3 regions of the Chryseobacterium sp. CS2K3 genome follow, and region 3 is predicted to be linked to each of the others. Evidence: riboswitches for the same ligand, from Rfam matches in the RefSeq annotation. Region 3 holds a riboswitch; each other region holds the start of a gene.

Region 1 (2,269 bases), on a different contig from region 3:
TAGAAATACTGTCGTGTTCGATATTAATACTTCCGTCATGTGAAGCAAACATTTCAGCTTTATAAGTATTGTAACCCCATTTCCAGTTATTTCTGAACCATGCCGTTGGTGCAACTACAATAGGTGCGTCCTGCTGACTTCGGTTACAAACCGTTACCCTTGCCAGAATATCATTGTGATCTGCTTTACAGTATTCTATGAAAATATCAAAATAAGCATCATTATCAAATATCCCTGTATCAAAAATTTCATATTCAGGTTCCTGCTTACTGCGTCTTCCGTTTTCCGCAACCAATTCATCATAAGGAAACGCATTGATCGGATATTTATAAACCATTTTCATATAGCTATGAGTAGGAGTGTTATCCAGATAATAGAATATTTCCTTGATATCTTCTCCATGATTTCCCTGAGGATTGCTCAATCCAAAGAAACGTTCCTTTACAATTCTATCCTTTTTGTTCCAAAACGAAAAAGCAAAACAAAAAAGTTGTTTTACGTCTGAGATTCCGGCAATACCTTCCTCGCCCCATCTGTACGTGTAGCTTTCCGCATTATTATGATTGGTATAGTTCCATGCATTTCCATCCGGACTGTAGTCTTCACGTACATTTCCCCATTGGCGGTTACTTACGTAAGGTCCCCAGTTTTTCCATTTGGTATCTTGTAATCTTTCCTTTTCGGCGATCATATGTCATCATTTTTCAATACGAAGTTAGTTTTTTTGTAAAATAATTCCAATTCCTTTTATCTGAATAATAATTAATATGCCTCTGAAATACTTGTATTTAAGGGCTTTTTTAAATATTAAATTAATTTTTTTTTGATTTTAAAAGAAAAGAACTACCTTTGCACCATTCGTTCATTCAAATATTGAAAATGTTATCAAGAAAGGTTGAGGGATTAGACCCTATGAAACCTTAGCAACCCTTTGCGCAAGCAAAGAAGGTGCTACGTTCTACCAAAGTAATTTTTGGACAGATAACTTACTGAAGTTCTTTTCAGCCATTTCCTGTGGCATTTTCAATTGTATTAAAATATAATAGAATTGAAAACAGAACTAAACTATATTAATCTTTCGTATCAAACCAATTCCCAAAAGGAATACAATATCTCGTTAAGCTATGAGCTTTTCGGGAAAGACCTGTTTACAGCTCCCATTATTTTGATCAATCATGCTTTAACCGGAAATTCAACAGTATCCGGTGACAAAGGTTGGTGGAAACAATTGGTAGGAGAAAACCAGATCGTTGATACAAATAAGTATACAGTTCTGTGTTTCAACATTCCCGGAAACGGATACGATCATTTTTTAATTGAAGACTATGAAAACTTCACCCCTTCAGATATAGCCAATCTATTTTTGAAAGGATTAGAAGATTTACATATTACAAACTTATACGCCATTATCGGAGGCTCACTTGGAGGAGGAATTGCTTGGGAAATGTTAGCAAAGCAACCTAAGCTGGCAGAAATTTTTATTCCCATTGCCTGTGATTACAGAACACATGACTGGCTGCATGCACAATGTCTGGTTCAGAAATTCTTATTAAATGATAAAGAACAGCCATTACAGAAAGCAAGAATTCATGCTATGCTCTGCTACAGAACCCCCGAATCTCTTAACGACAGATTTCAAAATAAATACAATAAGGAAAAACAACGCTTAGAATCAGAAGATTGGTTGATTTATCATGGTAACGCATTAAACGAAAGATTTAGTTTAGAATCTTATAAGCTAATGAATCATCTACTGATGAATATTAATACTGAAGAAGAGGCATTGGAGAAAATAGAGGCACGAATGCACATGATCTCCGTAGATACAGACCTTTTCTTTCCCGCTTCTGAAATCCGAATATGCTTTGAGAAATTAAAAGAGAAAAAGAAGGATGTTTCTTATCACGAGATCCAATCTATACACGGGCATGATGCCTTCCTAATGGAATATCAACAATTAAATAATATCATAAAAAACATTTTATAAAGTAATGAAAAATGCTAACGAAATAAAATTTTTGAAGAACAGATCAATCATCAAATTTGAAGGAGAAGATTTCCTGGGTGAAATCGGAATTGATGGACGAATTTTTAAAGCGCTTACTTTAGCGCGTATCAGTGTGGGAGTGATCTCTCAGCAGGCTATAGAAAACGGAATCTCTATTTTGGTTCACGAAAATGATGCTGAGAAAGCCGTAGCTTGTCTTATTGATGAATTTGAAGAAGAAAGAAAATCAGGGAAAGTATCTCAAATATTTAGTATCAACAA
Region 2 (2,269 bases), on a different contig from region 3:
TTATATCTTTTGAATCCGGATTCAATTGCCATTCCTTTATCATCCAGATATCCTAATGAAAAGAAATAATTACTTTTATCACTTCCACCACTAATATCAAGATCAACCTGATTTCTGGAAGCGATTCTCTGTAAAACATCTCTCCAGTCATCATTCCATAATGCTTTTGCACCCGGCAATAATTTTCCGTCCGGACCTACGGGCTTGGGATAATTAGCCCCATACGGATTAATTGATAAACCTGCAGGACCATAAATAAGATTATCTGAAGCCATCTGACCAGCCTGTTGTGCAGAAATTTGCTTAGACTGATATCCATTTCTCATCGCTTCCCAATACAATTGGAAGTATTGATCTGTATTTACTTGTTCGTAGTCTTTTACTGCCCTGCTTGAAAATCCCTGGCTTATGTTGAAATTTACTTTAGCCTCACCTTTTTTCCCGGATTTTGTTGTAATGATGATAATCCCATTGGCACCTCTTGATCCATATAATGCACTAGCCGTAGCATCTTTTAGTACACTGATAGACTCAATATCACTAGGGCTTATTGCATTTAAGTTCCCATCAAAAGGAATTCCGTCTACAACATATAAAGGATCACTTGAAGCACTTACAGAACCAATTCCTCTGATTCGGATGGTAGAAACAGCTCCCGGTTGTCCTGAAGCACCTGTAATTTGTACCCCTGGCACCTGTCCGTCCAATGCTTTTGTAATATTGGTTACCGGTCTGTTATTGATTTTATCGCTTGAGATAGTAGCTACTGAACCTGTATAGCTATTTCGCTTAGCTTTACCATAAGCAACCACTACTACTTCATCAATCTCTTTTTCTTTAAGGGTATCTTTTTTCGGCTTGGAGTTTTGCCCGCTTACGCTTACAATTCCTAAGAAAAACGCTGCCACAGGGGGAATCCAAACTTTAGAATTAATTAGTTTTTTATTAATCATAATCAATTTTGTTTATCATATATTAAAATTTTACCCTTTGCAGAAAAGTCAGCAAAGGGCATCGATTAATACGATAAACCAAACGCTTATTTTTCCTTTAAAGGCTGAATGTAACACCTTGCGCGTAGCAGGTTGTTAAGATTTCGCAGGGTCAGTTCCCTCCATCTTTCTTTATAAGCCGATCGAAATATGATTGCAAAGCTATAAACTTTTAGTCTACAAAACAAGTAGACTTATTTGTTTTTCATGATAAATTTTCAAAAATTAACATAAGATTATATTAAAACCCATCAAAATAAGGACTTACACAAATTATCACTTTCACAAACATGACAAATATCATTATTAATAATTCAATGAAACAAATGAGATACTAGGTAAATATTTTTAACATTTAATTGAAAAAACTTTTTAATTTTATAGAATGAAAGTTTTGATTATAAATGGTCCCAACCTTAACCTGTTAGGAACCCGAGAACCCGAAATCTATGGAACAGTTTCTATGGAAACTTATTTGGAAAATTTAAAATCCGAATTTACATCTCACCAACTTCAATATTATCAATCAAATATTGAAGGAGAAATCATCAACAGACTTCAGGAAGATGATTTTGATGCTGTCGTGATTAATCCCGGAGCTTTCACGCACTATTCTTATGCAATTGCAGATTGCTTAAAAAATATCAGAAAACCAAAGGTTGAGGTTCACATCAGTAATATTTATAAGAGAGAAGAATTCAGACAAAAGTCTGTAACCGCTGCTAATACTGATGCGGTTTTATCAGGATTTGGAATGGATGGATACAGATTAGCTATCCTTAGTTTAAAGTAAATCAATGATAAATCACCTGATTTATACTGTATGTAATATTTAGCTCGCAAATTGAGCAGATTAGGCAGATCTTAATTGTATAAGTTTATATATTCACCCCAGAGCCATCTGCGAAATCTGCCTTATCTGCGAGAGATAAAAATAAAAAAGCCTCATCAATGATGAGGCTTTTCTGTATTATAAATAATCTGATTAGATCGTTTGTTCCTGTAATTGAGGTCCTGAAGGGATCAATCTCTTACCTTCTTCAGTATCACAATACTGCTCGAAGTTTTTGATATATCTTGAAGCAAGATCTTTTGCTTTTTCTTCCCATTCTGAAGCATTTTCATAAGTATCTCTAGGATCAAGGATTCCTGTAGATACATTTGGAAGCTCAGTAGGAATCTCAAGGTTCATGATTGGAACCTGAGTTTTAGGAGCATTATCGATAGAACCGTCAATGATTGCATCAATGATCGCTCTTGTATCTTTTAGAGAAATT
Region 3 (2,269 bases):
CCTAATTCTTACATAATATTTGAACATCTTGGAACAGATGCCGAAGAACAACAATGGGCAAATTATAGAGCTGCAGAAGGCAAAGGTGTTATGCTTTGGAATAAACAAACTGAGCCTTACAATCAAAATACAATGGGGTATAAGGAAAACAGCAGCTATGACCGCATGAATCATTCTCTTCACGGCTTTACCAATATGCGGGCAGTAGGATACGGAGAGAGTCATGATGAAGAAAGATTAATGTTTAAAAACCTTGCTTACGGTGCTGTTAACGGAAGCTACAACGTGAAAAACCTTACTACAGCTCTGGAAAGAATGAAGACCTTTGGAGCCACATTTTTCACGATTCCCGGACCGAAAATGATCTGGCAGTTTGGAGAGCTGGGCTATGAGTTCAGTATTAACAGATGTGCCAACGGAACTATTGATAATAGCTGCAGAACAGACGAAAAGCCTATTGCTTTTACATTAGGATATGATAATGATGTCAATAGAAAAGCTGTGTATAATACCTGGGCAAAAATTATCGATATAAGAAATACTTATCAGATATTTAAATCCAAGACATACAGTATAGAATCCAATAACCTTATGAATGATCCTAATGGATTGATCACACGAATTTATCTGTATGATGCTTCTATCAATGGGATGAAGAATGTTGTAGTACTTGCCAATTATTCCACATCAGTGCAAAATGTTGTTGCTTACTTCCCTTATACCGGACAATGGCAAAATTTAATGGATAATACGATCAATAATATTACCAATACAACAGCTTCCATTACTTTACAGCCGGGAGAATTCCGAATTTTCGGGAACTACGAAGGATCTTTATCTGTTTCAGATGTAAATGCAGCAAATAAACTGTCTCTTCAGATCGGAGAAAACCCTGTGAAAAATGGGTTGGCAAAATTAATTTTTAATAAAGTCAAAAATGGTGAAATTATCATCTTCGATATGAATGGTAAAAAGCTCGATTCATTTAGGCTGGATAAAGAAAACGGTATCCATGAGCTGAAAGTTAATTATCCGGCAGGAACTTATCTTGTTCATCTGAAATCAGAAACAGGAATGGCAATTCAAAAGATGATTGTAAAATAAATACAAAGGCAAATTTGCAGATGAGCAGATTTGCCTTTTTGCATATTGAAAAAATTAGTCTACCTTTGCACTAGATTTATCAAGAAAGGTGGAGGGATTTGGCCCAATGAAACCTTAGCAACCTGCATGATTCCAGAAATGTAAAGGTGCTAATTCCAACCCGATGGGGGAGATAAGTGAAGTCAATATTCTTATATGAATTCCATTTCTTGATGTCTTGTGTGTATCTGCAGAATGATCTGTGGAGAAATAGTATTAATTGGCAAGAATAAAGATGAAAAAATTAAGCACAGCTGTATTACTGCTTGGGACAATTTTGGTCGCAGCCCAGGAGCAGGAGGAAAAAGGAAATCAGATCGAAGACATTGTCATCGTAGGAAACCGTAACGTTAAAAGAACAAAACTGGAAACACCGGTTCCGGTAGATGTTATCAATATCGATAAAATTCAAAGATCTTCCCCACAAATGACAGCTCAGGACCTTTTGAACTATGTGGTTCCGTCATTTAATTCCGTAAGACAATCCGCTTCTGATGGTACAGAACACATTGATCCTGTAAGTTTGAGAGGAATGGGACCTGATCAGGTTTTAGTTTTGCTTAATGGAAAAAGAAGGCATACAACTTCATTGGTAAACTATCAGAATACAGTTGGAAATGGTTCTGTAGGAACAGATTTAAGTACAATTCCGATCATTGCCATTGAAAAAATAGAAGTTTTAAGAGACGGAGCTGCCGCACAATATGGATCAGATGCCATTGCAGGAGTTATTAATATTATTCTTAAAAAGAACGCCGGAGCCTCTGCAAGTTTGACCTACGGATTGAGTGGGAGAAATGACGGAGATACTTATCAGGCAGGTGTAAACTATGGAACCTCTCTTGGTAAAAATGATGGTTTTATCAACCTTTCATTACAATTAAGCCACAGAGGTAAAACAACGAGAACCCAAAATCATGATCTTGATATTTTCGGGAAAAATTTTGCCTATGAATTTGCTGATAATCCGGATGTAGCGAGAGAACAGGATGATCTTATGCTGAAAAAAGAAGGACTGACAAGAGATGATTTTAATTTTCAGATCGGAGATGCACAGATCAGGCAGGGACAGTTATTTTTCAATTCAGAATATCCTTTGAATGATAATCTTAAATTCTATTCCTTT

The links. Region 3 has a riboswitch for S-adenosylmethionine ahead of AC5YGG_RS15070 (TonB-dependent receptor plug domain-containing protein). Riboswitches for the same ligand answer to the same signal wherever they lie in the genome.
Region 1: linked by a shared signal. The riboswitch ahead of AC5YGG_RS00065 (alpha/beta fold hydrolase) and the one ahead of AC5YGG_RS15070 (TonB-dependent receptor plug domain-containing protein) in region 3 are both predicted to bind S-adenosylmethionine.
Region 2: linked by a shared signal. The riboswitch ahead of AC5YGG_RS00795 (SusC/RagA family TonB-linked outer membrane protein) and the one ahead of AC5YGG_RS15070 (TonB-dependent receptor plug domain-containing protein) in region 3 are both predicted to bind S-adenosylmethionine.

What each region holds. Positions count from the first base shown of each region.
Region 1 is NZ_JCAKRW010000001.1:15,499-17,767, reverse strand. It holds gene AC5YGG_RS00070 (MGH1-like glycoside hydrolase domain-containing protein) at 1-691, opposite strand, end outside; SAM riboswitch class I at 880-988, shown strand; gene AC5YGG_RS00065 (alpha/beta fold hydrolase) at 1,049-1,987, shown strand; gene AC5YGG_RS00060 (ACT domain-containing protein) at 1,992-2,269, shown strand, end outside.
Region 2 is NZ_JCAKRW010000001.1:159,877-162,145, forward strand. It holds gene AC5YGG_RS00795 (SusC/RagA family TonB-linked outer membrane protein) at 1-953, opposite strand, end outside; SAM riboswitch class I at 1,037-1,133, opposite strand; gene AC5YGG_RS00800 (type II 3-dehydroquinate dehydratase) at 1,378-1,785, shown strand; gene pckA (phosphoenolpyruvate carboxykinase (ATP)) at 1,978-2,269, opposite strand, start outside.
Region 3 is NZ_JCAKRW010000008.1:174,400-176,668, reverse strand. It holds gene AC5YGG_RS15075 (alpha-amylase family glycosyl hydrolase) at 1-1,104, shown strand, start outside; SAM riboswitch class I at 1,178-1,283, shown strand; gene AC5YGG_RS15070 (TonB-dependent receptor plug domain-containing protein) at 1,379-2,269, shown strand, end outside.